One region of the Bradyrhizobium sp. 482_C4_N1_8 genome, then DNA from elsewhere that is predicted to be linked to it. Evidence: predicted binding sites of a transcription regulator. Region 1 holds the regulator's gene; the other holds the start of a gene.
The links. Region 1 encodes PhoB, which activates phosphate uptake and scavenging genes when phosphate is short. Its sites were predicted from a motif close to TGTCATNNANCTGTCAT; they were not measured.
Positions count from the first base shown of each region.

Region 2: AB7Z56_RS31800 (inorganic phosphate transporter) is a predicted target of PhoB. The motif match lies at 2,070-2,086, and genes of this name have one in related genera.

Region 1 is NZ_CP197231.1:8,672,103-8,679,494, forward strand. It holds gene argF (ornithine carbamoyltransferase) at 1-671, opposite strand, end outside; gene AB7Z56_RS41155 (aspartate aminotransferase family protein) at 671-1,879, opposite strand; gene AB7Z56_RS41160 (GcrA family cell cycle regulator) at 2,336-2,848, shown strand; gene phoB (phosphate regulon transcriptional regulator PhoB) at 3,084-3,791, opposite strand; gene phoU (phosphate signaling complex protein PhoU) at 3,807-4,523, opposite strand; gene pstB (phosphate ABC transporter ATP-binding protein PstB) at 4,535-5,356, opposite strand; gene pstA (phosphate ABC transporter permease PstA) at 5,353-6,198, opposite strand; gene pstC (phosphate ABC transporter permease subunit PstC) at 6,200-7,189, opposite strand; gene pstS (phosphate ABC transporter substrate-binding protein PstS) at 7,333-7,392, opposite strand, start outside.
Region 2 is NZ_CP197231.1:6,683,198-6,690,589, forward strand. It holds gene AB7Z56_RS31790 (putative DNA modification/repair radical SAM protein) at 1-585, shown strand, start outside; gene AB7Z56_RS31795 (UdgX family uracil-DNA binding protein) at 585-2,027, shown strand; gene AB7Z56_RS31800 (inorganic phosphate transporter) at 2,135-3,763, shown strand; gene AB7Z56_RS31805 (M20 aminoacylase family protein) at 3,835-5,007, opposite strand; gene AB7Z56_RS31810 (GMC family oxidoreductase) at 5,219-6,838, shown strand; gene AB7Z56_RS31815 (alpha/beta fold hydrolase) at 6,849-7,392, shown strand, end outside.

The DNA.
Region 1 (7,392 bases):
TCGGTGACGACGCAGTCGGCCCCCTTCACGGCAGCCTCGGGATCGGTGCCGAGCACGATCGGCGCGCCGGTGGCCTTGATGAAGTCCCGCATCACCTTTTTCGGCGCAAGCTCCGGCGGCGTCGCGACATTGAGCTTGAACTTGAAACGCTCGGCGGCATGCGCCCAGGACGCCAGCACGTTGTTGTCGTCGCCGGTCCAGGCCACCGTCCTGCCCTCGATCGGGCCGCGATGCTCTTCGTAGGTCATGAGGTCGGCCATCACCTGGCAAGGGTGCGAGCGCCGTGTCAGGCCGTTGATGACGGGCACCGTCGCATATTCCGCCAGCTCCAGCAGGGCCTCGTGATTGAGGATGCGGATCATGATGGCGTCGACATAGCGCGACAGCACGCGCGCCGTGTCGGCGATGGTCTCGCCGCGGCCGAGCTGCATCTCGGCGCCGGTCAGCATGATCGGCTCGCCACCGAGCTGGCGCATGGCGACGTCGAACGAGACGCGGGTGCGGGTGGACGGACGCTCGAAGATCATCGCCAGCGTCTTGCCTTCCAGCGGCTTCACCGGCTGGTGCGCTTTCTGCTTCGCCTTCATGGCGGAGGAGGCCGCGAGCATGCTCTTGAGCTCCGACAACGGGAGCTCGTTGATATCCAGAAAGTGCTTCGGGGACTTGCTCATCAGCTCGCCGCCCGCTTGGTCTGACTGGACGAGATCGCGGCGCAGGCGCGCTCGAGCCGCCCGACGCTGTCCTCGATTTCGGCTTCGGTGACGATCAAGGGCGGCAGGAAGCGCACGACATTGTCGCCGGCGCCGACCGTGAGCAATTTTTCGTTGCGCAACGCCGCGCCAAGATCGCCGGATGGCACCACGGCCTTGATGCCGATCAGAAGGCCTTCGCCGCGCACTTCGCTGACGATGTCGGGATAACGATCGATCACGGAGGCGAGCTTCTGCTTGAGCAGCAGCGACATCTTCTGCACGTGGTCGAAGAAGCCGGGCTTGAGCATGACGTCGAGCACGGCATTGGCAGCCGAGATCGCGAGGGGATTGCCGCCGAAGGTCGAGCCGTGCGAGCCGGGCCCCATGCCGGCAGCCGCGTCCGCGGTCGCCAGCACCGCGCCGATCGGGAAGCCACCACCGAGCGCCTTGGCCAGCGACATCACGTCAGGCGTGACGCCGGTGCGGCGATGCGCGAACAGATCGCCGGTGCGGCCCATGCCAGTCTGCACCTCGTCGAACGCGAGCAGCAGGCCCTTCTCATCGCAGAGCTGGCGCAACGCCTTCAGGAAGGCGGGCGTTGCCGAACGCACGCCGCCCTCGCCCTGGATCGGCTCGATCAGGATGCCGGCGGTCTGCGGACCGATCGCCTTCTTGACGGCTTCGATATCGCCATGCGGGACCTGGTCGAAGCCGTCCATCGGCGGGCCAAACCCTTCGAGATATTTTGCCGAACCGGTCGCGGCGAGCGTTGCCAGCGTGCGGCCGTGGAAGGCGCCTTCGAAGGTGATGATGCGGTAACGTTCCGGATGACCCTTGGAGAAGTGATGATGGCGGACCAGCTTGATCACACCTTCCAGCGCTTCGGCGCCGGAATTGCAGAAGAACACGAAGTCCGCGAAGCTTTCGTTGCACAGACGCGCGGCGAGCTTCTCGCCGTCCGGGCTCTGGAACAGGTTCGACATGTGCCAGAGTTTGGTGGCCTGCTCTTGCAACGCCTTGACCAACGCAGGATGAGCATGGCCGAGCGCATTCACCGCCACACCCGAGGTGAAATCGAGATAGCGATCGCCATTGGTCGCAATCAGCCAGCAGCCTTCACCGCGCTCGAAACCGAGGTCGGACCTGGCGAAAACGGGGAGCAAATGCGGCGCTGCGCTGTTAGTCATGACGATCACTTGAATGTTGCGGACGGTGTGAGCGTGCATTGCGCAACGCACCATTGACCGGCCCGGAAAACGAAACGTGCCGCCTTTTAAGGGCGGCACGCCTGACTATCTTATGCCTGGTGAAACCGGTGTCAATGCCGCCCGGAAAGCCTCGCGAAACGCAGAATCCGTAGTCTTGCGGTGGCGATTTTGCGTATTTCCGCCACGGAACATGTGGAAGCGAGTCGGCGGACTCTTGCGCGTGAGTCACGCCATATTGTAGCGTTTGGCTTGTCAGATACGACATCTCGTGCAGCAGTTCTGATCCTCTAAGTCCTCATGTACCGGCGTAAGCGTTCGGGCGCATCTGGTGCGCCCGGCGAGCCTTAAGGGATTCTGGCGGCACGGGTTTTTCGAAGCTTAGGCATTCGCCGTGCGGCCGCCAGGATGGCAGGCGCCGGCGAAGGAAAGGGTGCAATGACCGTTTTGACCTGGTCGGATGATCGCGTCGAGCAGCTGAAAAAGCTCTGGGAGGCCGGACTTTCGGCCAGCCAGATCGCCGCTGAACTCGGCAATGTGACCCGCAATGCCGTAATCGGCAAAGTGCACCGGCTCGGCCTGTCGGGCCGCGCCAAGAGCCCTTCATCGGCAGCGCCGCGGCCGCGCAAGGCGCGCCCCGCCCAGCACATGATGCGGGTGACACGCCCGATCGCGCGCGGCAACACCGCGCTGGCGCAGGCCTTCGAAGTCGAGGTCGAGGCCGAACCGGTCACCTACGACAACGTCGTGCCGATGAGCCAGCGGCTGTCGCTGCTGGAGCTGAACGAGGCCACCTGCCACTGGCCGGTCGGCGATCCCTCGAGCCCGGATTTCTTCTTCTGCGGCGGCAAGGCGCTCTCCGGCCTGCCCTACTGCGCCCAGCACTCGCGCGTGGCGTATCAGCCCGCGGCCGATCGCCGGCGCGCGCCGGCGAAGCCGGGTCCGCGCTGAAGTCGTTCTGAGCTCAGAAAGGAGCCGTCACACGATGGCGGCTCAACAAATCCGATGTCGTCCCGGACAAGCGCGCCTCGAGCGCGCGCAGATCCGGGACCCTTAACCACCGCAAGATGTGGCTACGGGGACTCGGAGTTACCTTTTCACAAAATAACCGCTCGCTGTGGGTGTCCCGGACCCGCGCTTGCGCTTGTCCGGGACGACACCGAGAGTGTGGCCGCAGCTCACCGAGCTACGCCTGCTCCGCCTTCGCAAAGCGATCGTCCAGTGCGTAGCCCGCGCCGCGGACGGTGCGGATCGGGTCCTGCTCGCGGCCGAGATTGAGCAGCTTGCGCAGGCGGCCGATATGGACGTCGACGGTGCGCTCGTCGATGTAGATGTCACGGCCCCAGACGCTGTCGAGCAGCTGCTCGCGCGAGAACACGCGGCCGGGATGCTCCAGGAAGAACTCCAGCAGGCGATATTCGGTCGGACCGAGATCGATCGGCCGGCCCGAGCGCGCCACGCGGCGCTTGTCGCGGTCGAGCTCGATGTCGCCATAGGCGAGCACGGTGGCGAGCCGCTCGGGGCTGGCGCGCCTGAGCAGGCCCTTCACGCGTGCCAGCAGCTCCGGCACCGAGAACGGCTTGACGATGTAGTCGTCGGCGCCGGTCGCAAGGCCCCGCACCCGCTCGCTCTCCTCGCCGCGCGCGGTGAGCATGATGATCGGGAGCTGCTTGGTCTCGGGCCGGGTGCGCAGCCGCCGGCACAGCTCGATGCCGGAGAGGCCCGGCAGCATCCAGTCGAGCACGATCAAATCGGGGATGTGCTCCTTGAGGCGGGTGTCGGCGTCGTCGCCGCGCATCACCGTCTCGACGTCATAGCCGTCGCCTTCGAGGTTGTAGCGGAGAAGCTCGGTGAGAGCTTCCTCGTCCTCAACCACCATAATGCGTGCGCCCATGGTGTTCGTCGCTCCTTAAGTGTTCGGGACCGTCGTGGCGAAGGTCGTCATGTCGCCCTTCGGCCGCTTGTCGGTGATCGCCTGGCCCTCGATCATGTAGAACACGGTCTCGGCGATGTTGGTGGCGTGGTCACCGATGCGCTCGATGTTCTTGGCGCAGAACATCAGATGGATGCAGAACGAGATGTTGCGCGGATCCTCCATCATGTAGGTGAGGAGCTCGCGGAACAGCGAGGTGCAGATGGCGTCGACTTCCTCGTCGCCCTTCCACACCGCCATCGCCGCCGGCAGATCGTGCGCGGCATAGGCATCCAGCACCGACTTGACTTGTTGCTGCACGAGGTCGGTCATGTGCTCCAGACCGCGGAACAGCTTGAGCGGATGGAAATCCGTCTCCAGCGCCGCGACGCGCTTGCCCATGTTCTTGGCGAGGTCGCCGATCCGCTCGAGATCGGTCGCGACGCGCATGGCGCCGACGATCTCGCGCAGATCCACCGCCATCGGCTGGCGGCGCGCGATGGTGAGAACGGCGCGCTCCTCGATCTTCTTCTGGAGCGCGTCGAGCTCGGCGTCGATGGTCACGACGCGCTGGCCGAGCGCGACGTCGCGGCGGATAAGCGCGTCGACGGAATCGACGATCATGCGCTCGGCGATGCCGCCCATCTCGGCGACCAGGCGCGTGAGCTCCTGGAGGTCGGTGTCGAAGGCCTTTGCGGTATGTTCAGAACCCATGTTCCGTCTCCTCAGCCGAACCGGCCGGTGATGTAATCCTGCGTGCGCCGGTCGGTCGGCGACGTGAAGATCTTGCTGGTGTCGTCGAACTCGATCAGCTCGCCGAGATACATGAAGGCGGTCTTGTCGGAGACGCGCGCCGCCTGCTGCATGTTGTGGGTGACGATCGCGATCGTGTAGTTCTCGGACAGCTCCTGGATCAGCTCCTCGACCTTGGCGGTCGAGATCGGGTCGAGCGCCGAGCAGGGCTCGTCGAACAAGATCACCTCGGGCCGCACCGCGACCGTGCGGGCGATGCAGAGGCGCTGCTGCTGGCCGCCGGAGAGCGACAGGCCGGAGGCGTTGAGCTTGTCCTTGACCTCGTTCCACAGCGCGCCACCGCGCAGCGCCTTCTCGACGCGGTCGTCCATCTCGGACTTCGAGATCTTCTCGTAAAGGCGGATGCCGAAGGCGATGTTCTCGTAGATCGTCATCGGGAACGGCGTCGGCTTCTGGAACACCATGCCGACGCGGGCGCGCAGCAAATTGAGGTCCAGCTTGGGGTCGAGGACGTTGGTCTGGTCGAGCATGAGCTGACCGGTGACGCGCTGGCCCGGATAGAGGTCGTACATCCGATTGAAGATGCGCAGCAGGGTCGACTTGCCGCAGCCCGACGGGCCGATGAACGCCGTGACGCGGTTGGTGCCGAGCGCCAGATTGATGTTCTTCAGCGCGTGGTGCTCGCCGTAATAGAAATTGAGGTTGCGCACCGTCACCTTGGCCGGAGCTTCGGGCAGCACCGGCGCCTGGGGCAAACCACCGGCCGCGCTCATCGATACGGAAAGATCACTCATTTTGCGGTCCTCTCGGCGCTCAGAATGCGCGCGCCAATATTCAGGGCAAGAACGGTCAGGGTGATGAGCAGCGCGCCGCTCCAGGCGAGCTGCTTCCAGTAGGCGTAGGGGCTCTGCACGAAATTATTGATGGTGACCGGCAGGTTCGCCATCGTCTTGTTCAGACCCAGGCTGAAGAACTGGTTCGACAGCGCGGTGAAGAGCAGCGGCGCGGTCTCGCCGGCGACGCGGGCGGTGGCCAGCATCACGCCGGTGATGAGGCCCGAGCGCGCCGCGCGATAGGCGATGCGCTTGATCACCAGCGAGCGCGGCAGGCCGAGCGCCGAGGCCGCCTCACGCAGTGCGTTCGGCACCAGCAGCAGCATGTCCTCGGTCGTGCGCAGCACCACCGGGATGACGATCACCGCAAGCGCGAGGCAGCCGGCAATCGCCGAGAAGCCGCGCATCGGCACCACCACCGCACCATAGATGAACAGGCCGATGATGATCGAGGGCGCCGAGAGCAGGATGTCGTTGATGAAGCGGATCACCGAGGTCAGGCGGTCGTTGCGGCCGTACTCGGCGAGATAGGTGCCGGCGAACAGACCGAGCGGCGCGCCGATGCCGACGCCGAGCACGGTCATGATGATCGAACCCACGATGGCGTTGCGCAGGCCGCCCTCGGTCGAGCCCGGAGGCGGCGTGTCCGCAACGAAGAGCTCCAGGTTCAGGCCGGCAATGCCGTTGTAGAGCAGCGTCATCAGGATCAGCGCGAGCCATGTGACGCCGAAGGCAGCGGCAGCCAGGCAGAGCACACGGATGACGATGTCCATGCGGCGGCGGCGTGCGTAGATCGGGTTCATGTTACTTCCCCGCCTTCTTTTCAAGACGCATCAGCATCAACCGTGCAGCCGCGAGCACGAAGAATGTCAGCACGAACAGCAGCAGGCCGAGCAGGATCAGGCCGGACTGGTGCAGGCCGTCGCTCTCGGCGAACTCCGATGCGATCGCCGCCGAGATCGTGGTGCCCGGGGCAAAGATCGACGACGAGATGCGGAACGAGTTGCCGATGATGAAGGTCACCGCCATGGTCTCGCCGAGCGCGCGGCCGAGCGCCAGCATGACACCGCCGATGACGCCGACGCGGGTGTAGGGGATCACCACGCTGCGCACGACTTCCCAGGTGGTGCAGCCGACGCCGTAGGCGGCTTCCTTGAGCACCGGCGGGACCGTCTTGAACACGTCGACCGAGATCGAGGTGATGAAGGGCAGCACCATGATGGCGAGGATCAGCGCCGCGTTGAACAGGCTGAGATAGGACGGCGGGCCTGCGAAGATCGCGCCCAGCACGGGGACGCCGTCGAAGATCTTGATCATGAAGGGCTGGAACGTGTTGGCCAGGAACGGGCCGAGCACGAAGAAGCCCCACATGCCGTAGATGATCGAGGGAATGCCGGCGAGCAGCTCGATCGCCATGCCGATCGGGCGGCGCGCCCATTGCGGGCAGAGCTCGGTCAGAAAGATCGCAATGCCGAGACCGACCGGAATGGCGATCGCCATCGCGATGAAGGAGGTGATGAGCGTGCCGTAGATCGGGCCGAGCGCGCCGAGCACGGGCGGATCTGCCGACGGCGCCCAGCGCTGCGTCCACAGGAAGGCGAAGCCGTATTCCTTCATCGCCGGGAACGCGCCGACGATCAGCGAGATGATGATGCCACCGAGGATGAGGAGCACCGAGATCGCGGACAGCCGCGTGATCCAGTAGAAGGTGAGGTCGCCGAGCTTGAAGGCGCCCAAGGCCTTGGCGCGGTCATACGGTCCGGCGTCGTCGATTACATCGCTCTGAACGGCCATCTCTGCCACGCCGATCCCCTGTGCCCGTTTGATATACGCTTGTTGTCGGTCTTGTTGTTGGTCTTGCGCTCCGGATGCGGCGCGAGGCCGATCCGGAGCGGAGGTCTTGTGAGATCCCGGCGCCCAGTCCGGGACAAGAGCGCTTAGCTCTTGATCTCGGCAGCCCAGGTCTTCTCGATCAGCTGGACGACCGGGTCCGGCAT
Region 2 (7,392 bases), 2.0 Mb from region 1:
TTCGCGCCCGCCGGACAGAGCACGCAGATGATCGTCGGCGCCGACGCGGCCTCCGATCACACCATTCTCCACACCAGCTCCAATCTCTATGGCTCCTACAGGCTGCGGCGCGTCTATTACTCCGCCTTCAGCCCGATCCCCGATGCCAGCCGCGCTTTGCCTCTGGTACAGCCGCCGCTGCTGCGCGAGCACCGGCTCTACCAGGCCGACTGGCTGATGCGGTTCTACGGTTTCGACGTTGCGGAGATCGTCGATGACAACGCGATGCTGCCGCTCGACATCGATCCGAAGCTCGCCTGGGCGCTGCGCCATCGCGACCGCTTCCCGCTCGACGTCAACCGCGCCAGCCGCGAGGAGCTGTTGCGCGTGCCCGGCTTCGGCACCAAGGCGGTCGAACGCATCATCGCGACCCGGCGCACCACCACGATCCGCCTCTCCGATCTCGCGCGGCTGCACGTGCCCCGCAACAAGGCGCTGCCTTTCATCGTCCTCAGCGATCACCGCCCCGCGCCGCACCGCCTCGACGAGGCGCGGCTGATCGAACGGTTCAAGCCGAAGGCAACACAACTGGGGTTTGGCTTCTGATGCAGTACATCACCCTCGACACCGAAACCGATTTCGACGGCTGGCGCAAAGCCGCGCGGTCGCTCGTGCTGCATCATGTGCCGCCAACCGATGCCACCTGGACCGTACAAGGCGGCGAAGCCGAGCTGTTCGCACCGCCCGCGCCGTCTCCGATATTTGAGGTGAACGACGGCACCTTCAACGTCTCGGCAAAATTCGTCGAGCTCGCCAAGGCCGCGATCCTGCATCGCGACGGCGAGCGCTTTGCGATCCTCTATCGCCTGCTCTGGCGCTTGAAAGACAATCACGATCTCATCGAGGTCGCGACCGATCCCGATGTCGCGCAAGTCACCGCCATGGCAAGAGCAGTCCATCGCGACGAGCACAAGATGCATGCCTTCGTGCGCTTCCGCGAGATCGGACGCGAGCGCGCGGCGCATTACGTCGCCTGGTTCGAGCCGGAGCATCACATCGTCGAGCTTGCCGCGCCGTTCTTTGCCAAGCGCTTCGCCGACATGCCCTGGTCGATCCTGACACCCGATCTGTGTGCGCATTGGGACGGCCACGCGCTCTCGTTCACGTCGGGCGTGAGCAAGAACGAAGCACCCGGCGAAGACCGGTTGGAGGAAACCTGGCGGCGCTACTACGCCAGCATCTTCAATCCGGCGCGGCTGAAGGTGAAGGCAATGCAGACGGAGATGCCGAAGAAATACTGGAGGAACCTGCCCGAGGCGTCGATCATTAAGCCCTTGATCGAGGACGCCGAGCGCATGACCGGCGCCATGATCGCCAATGCCGCAACCGATCCGCACAAGCCCCAGAAGCGGCCGGAGGCTCCGATGCCACGCAAGCTGGCTGCCGACGATCTCGAAGCGCTCCGCGAGGAGGCCGCGCATTGCCGCGCCTGCCCGCTCTACAAGGACGCGACGCAGACCGTGTTCGGCGAGGGCCCGAAAGACGCGACCATCATGCTGGTCGGCGAGCAGCCCGGCGACAAGGAAGACCTCGCCGGCCACCCCTTCGTCGGCCCGGCCGGCCAGATGCTCGACCGTGCGCTTCAGGAAGCCGGCGTCGACCGCAACAAGGTCTACGTCACCAACGCGGTCAAGCACTTCAAATTCGTGCCGCGCGGAAAGATCCGTCTGCACCAGAAGCCGGCGACGCCGGAGATCCGGGCGTGCCGGCAATGGTACGAGCGGGAAGTTTCGGCAATCCAGCCCGAGCTCATCGTGGCAATGGGCGCCACCGCCGCGCAAAGCGTGTTCGGCAAGATCATCCCGATCGGCAAGACCCGTGGCCGGCTCATAGACCTGCCCGACGGCCGCAAGGCGCTGGTGACGGTGCACCCGTCCTATCTGCTCCGACTGCCCGATCCGGAAGCCAAAGTGCTGGAATATCAGCGCTTTGTCGAAGACCTGAAGATTGCCGCCGGCTTGCAGAAGAAAGCCGCACGCGCCGCCTAAATACTGGCAAATACTGGAGGGAAAGCGACTTTACGACGCAGCTGTCATCCAGCCTTCAAATCCATCGCGGACAATAGCCCTTCAAATTAGTTAAGGGGCGTCCAAAAATGACAGATGTTGCATTCGACCGTGCGGTAGGCGATCCGACGCCTGTCCAGCCGGCTTCCAGGCCAAATCTCGACAAGGGTTTTAACCCGCTCACGATGATCCTGTTCTTCGGCATCCTTGCCGCAGGCCTGCTGTTCGTTGCCTACAGCATCTATGTCGACGTCAACGCGACCGGCACGAAGGTGACGACCTTCCTGCCCTACATCCTGTTGTTCGTCGCGCTGCTGATCGCGCTCGGCTTCGAATTCGTCAACGGCTTCCACGACACCGCCAACGCGGTGGCGACCGTGATCTACACCCATTCGCTGCCGGCTGAATTCGCGGTGATGTGGTCGGGCTTCTTCAACTTCCTCGGCGTGCTGCTGTCCTCCGGCGCGGTCGCGTTCGGCATCGTCTCGCTGCTGCCGGTCGAGCTGATCCTCCAGGTCGGCTCCAGCGCCGGCTTCGCCATGGTGTTCGCACTCTTGATCGCCGCGATCATCTGGAACCTCGGTACCTGGTATTTCGGCCTGCCCGCCTCCTCCTCGCACACGCTGATCGGCTCGATCATCGGCGTCGGCATCGCCAATGCCGTCATGCGCGGCCGCGACGGCACCTCGGGCGTCGACTGGAGCAAGGCCACCGAGATCGGCTACGCGCTGCTGCTGTCGCCGCTGTTCGGTTTCATCTGCGCCGCCGTGCTGCTGCTGCTGCTCAAGTTCATCGTGCGCAACCCTGCGCTCTATGCCGCGCCCGAAGGCAACAAGGCGCCGCCGCTGTGGATCCGCGGCCTGCTGATCGCAACCTGCACCGGCGTCAGCTTCGCCCACGGCTCGAACGACGGCCAGAAGGGCATGGGCCTGATCATGCTGATCCTGATCGGCACCGTGCCGACCGCTTACGCGCTTAACCGCGCGCTGCCGGAGAGCCAGGTCGCCCAGTTCCAGAAGGTCTCGGACGCAGCCTCCAAGGTGATCGCGGCCAAGGGCGCCGGTCACTCGATCATCGGCGATCCCCGTCCTGCGGTGACGCAGTACATCACCTCGCACCACATCAGCGAAGGCACCTACCCCTCGCTGTCGGTGCTGGTGAAGGATGTCGGCGACCAGGTCGCGAAGTACGGCTCGCTCAACAAGGTACCGGCGGAAGTGGTCGGCAACACCCGTAACGACATGTACCTGACCTCGGAAGCGATCCGCTTCCTGATGAAGGACAAGGAAAACGACCTCAACAAGGAAGAGGTCGCGACCTTGAACGCCTACAAGGGCGGCCTCGATAGCGCCACGAAGTTCATCCCGACCTGGGTGAAGGTCGCCGTCGCCATCGCGCTCGGCCTCGGCACCATGGTCGGCTGGAAGCGCATCGTCGTCACCGTCGGTGAGAAGATCGGCAAGACCCATCTCACCTACGCACAGGGCGCCTCCGCCGAGCTGGTCGCCGCCGCCACGATCGGCGCCGCCGACGTGTTCGGCCTGCCGGTCTCGACCACCCACGTGCTGTCGTCCGGCGTCGCCGGCACCATGGCCGCGAACGGCTCGGGCCTGCAGATGGCGACCATCCGCAACCTGCTGATGGCCTGGGTGCTGACGCTGCCCTGCGCGATCGCGCTGTCGGCCACGCTGTATGTGATCTTCTCGCAGATTTTCTGAGCCGATCATTCCGCAAAGACAAAGGGCCCGTGCGATGCACGGGCCCTCTTCGTTTGTGCTTCGGTTCGGCGTTAAGACGCCGCGAGCGACTCCTCGACCAGCTTGACCCAATAGGACGTACCGAACACGATCGCCTCGTCGTTGAAATTGTAGGCGGGGTGATGCAGACCGGCGCTGTCGCCGTTGCCGCAGAAGATGAACGCGCCGGGCCGCGCTTCCAGCATGTAGGCGAAATCCTCGCCGCCCATCAGCGGCGGCATCTCGTGCACATTGGCCTCGCCGGCAACGTTCCTGGCGATGCGCCGCGCCACCTCGGTCTCCGCGGCGTGGTTGTTCACGACAGGGTAGTTGCGCTTGTAGTGCAGGTCGATCTTGGCACCGGTGATCTGCGCCACGCCCGCCACCACTTCGTGCACGCGCTTCTCGACCAGCTTGCGCACCTCCGGCGACAACGTGCGGATGGTGCCCCTCAACGTCGCAGTCTGCGGAATGACGTTGCGGGCATTGCCGGCGTGGAATTCGCAGATCGAGATCACGGCCGATTCCAGCGGATCGACGCTGCGGGCGACGATCGACTGCAGCGCGGTGATCACCTGCGCGCCGACCAGCACGGAATCGATGCACTTGTGCGGACGCGCGGCATGGCCGCCGAGGCCCTCGATCATGATGTCGACCTCGTCGGTCGCCGCCATGATCGGGCCCGGCCGGATCGCGAACGAGCCGATCGGGATGCCCGGGCCGTTGTGCATGCCGTAGACCTGCTCGATGCCGAAGCGCTCCATCAGGCCGTCCTTGACCATGGCCGCGCCGCCGGCGCCGCCCTCCTCGGCAGGCTGGAAGATCACCACAGCATCGCCGGCGAAGTTGCGGGTCTCGGCGAGGTAGCGGGCCGCACCGAGCAGCATCGCGGTGTGGCCGTCATGGCCACAGGCGTGCATCTTGCCCGGAGTCTTGGAGGCGTAAGGCAGGTTGGTCTGCTCGTCGACGGGCAGCGCGTCCATGTCGGCACGCATGCCGATCACCTTGAGCCCGTCGCCGGCCGGCTTGCTGCCCTTGATCACGCCGACCACGCCGGTCTGCCCGAGGCCGGTCACAACCTCGTCGCAGCCGAACTCGCGCAGCCGGTCCGCAACGAATGCTGCGGTGCGGTGAACATCGTACAGCAGCTCCGGATGCTGGTGGATGTCCCGGCGCCAGGCCTGAATATCGGGTTGGAGGTCGGCGACGCGGTTCACGATGGGCATGGAGGGTCTCAAGCCTTGTTGGGAATACAGGACTGTCTACCATGCAAGCACCAGTCCACCTAACTCCCGTGGATCGAGGGTCCCCTGTGCTCTCGTCATGGCCGGGCTTGTCACCAGCTTGTCTTGGCCATCCACGTCTGACTATTAGGACGGAAAGCGCGTGGATGCCCCGGACAAGCCCGGGCATGACGCCTGTTTGGGTGGAAGCTGAATGCCGAGGCGCCTCGAAGGTGAGTTTGACTACATTGTCGTCGGAGCCGGCACGGCCGGCTGCATCATCGCCAACCGCCTCTCGGCCGTATCAGGGAATCGCGTCCTCATTCTCGAAGCCGGCGGCGACGACAACTGGATCTGGTTCCACATTCCGGTCGGCTATCTCTTCGCGATCGGCAATCCGCGCTCGGACTGGATGTTCAAGACCGAGGCGGAGCCGGGCCTGAACGGCCGCTCGCTGGCCTATCCCCGCGGCAAGGTGATCGGCGGCTCTTCGGCGATCAACGCCATGATCTCGATGCGCGGACAGGCCGCCGATTACGACCACTGGCGCCAGCTCGGCATGACCGGTTGGGGTTATGACGACGTGCTGCCGCTGTTCAAGAAACTCGAAGATCACTTCCTCGGTGCGAGCGAGCATCATGGCACCGGCGGCGGCTGGCGCATCGAGGCGCCACGGCTGTCATGGGCCGTTCTCGACGCCGTCGGCGACGCCGCCGAGGAGATGGGCATCAAGCGCATTCCCGATTTCAACACCGGCGACAACGAAGGCACCAGCTATTTCCACGTCAACCAGAAGCGCGGTCGGCGCTGGTCGTCCGCACGGGGCTTCCTCAAGCCGGCGCTGAACCGTCCCAACCTGCGGCTCGAGAAGAACGTGCTGGTCGACCGTCTCATCATCGAGCAGGGCCGCGCCGTCGGCGTGCGCTTCATCCAGAATGGCGAGGTCATCGAGGCGCGTGCCAAGCGCGAGGTGATCCTCTCGGCAGGCTCCATCGGCTCGGTGCAGGTGCTGCATCGCTCCGGCATTGGTCCCGCCGACTGGCTGTCGCCGCTCGGCATCGACATCGTGATGGACAAGCCCGGAATCGGTCGCAACCTCCAGGACCACCTCCAGCAGCGCGCGATCTACAAGGTCGAGGGCGTGCGCACGCTGAACGAGACCTACTACAATTTGTTCCGCCGTGGCCTGATGGGGCTCGACTACGCCTTCCGCCGTCGCGGACCGCTGACCATGGCGCCGTCGCAGCTCGGTATCTTCACCCGCTCCGACGCGACGCGCGCCCGCGCCAACATCCAGTTCCACGTGCAGCCGCTGTCGCTCGACAAGTTCGGTGATCCCCTGCACCGCTTCCCCGCGATCACGGTGAGCGCCTGCAATCTGCAGCCGACCTCGCGCGGCACGGTGCGGCTGCGCTCGGCGAGCGCGGACGAGAAGCCGATCATTGCGCCGAACTATTTGTCGACCGACGACGACCGCCAGGTCGGCGCCGACGCCATCCGGACCACGCGGCGACTGATGCAGCAGAAGGCGCTCGCCAAATATCGCCCGAGCGAATATCTGCCCGGCCCCACCGTCGGCGACGACGATGCCTCGCTCGCCAAGGCCGCCGGCGACATCGGCACCACCATCTTCCATCCCGTCGGCACCGCGAAGATGGGCGCGGCGAATGATCCGATGGCGGTGGTGGACGAGCGGCTGCGTTTCTACGGCCTGAGCGGCCTGCGCATTATCGACGCGTCGATCATGCCGACGATAACGTCAGGCAATACCAACACGCCGACCGCGATGATCGCCGAGAAGGGTGCGACGATGATTTTGGAGGATGCGAAGTAGCGCCCCAACCATGATCAGCCCGCATCTCTTTTCAATCGGCCCGGCCGACACAGAGATCGCCATGCTGCAATGGGGCGAGAGCGGGAGGCCGCCCGCGCTGCTCGTGCACGGCACCGGTTTCGTCGCCGACGTCTGGGACGAGGTCGCGCGCGAGCTTGCATCGAGCTACACCGTCTATGCGCTCGACCGCCGCGGCCACGGCGCGAGCCACAAGCCCGATGCCTATCATTTCCTTGATTATGCCGAGGATGTCTGCCGGGTGATCGATGCGCTCGATCTGCGCGACGTCTATGGCATCGGCCACAGCGCCGGCGCGACCGATCTTCTGCTCGCGACGAAACTTCGGCCCGGACGCTTCACACGCCTGTTCGTGATGGAGCCGACCGTGATGGACCCGCGCGCGGCGCGGCCCGGGGGATTGAACGAAGAGTCCCTCGCTCGCGTCCAGGGCACGCTGCGCCGGCGGGCCGAGTTCGACAGTGCCGACACCGTGTTCGAGCGCTACCGCGCTGCGCCGGCGTTTGCCGATTGGACCGAGACCTCGCTCCGGGCCT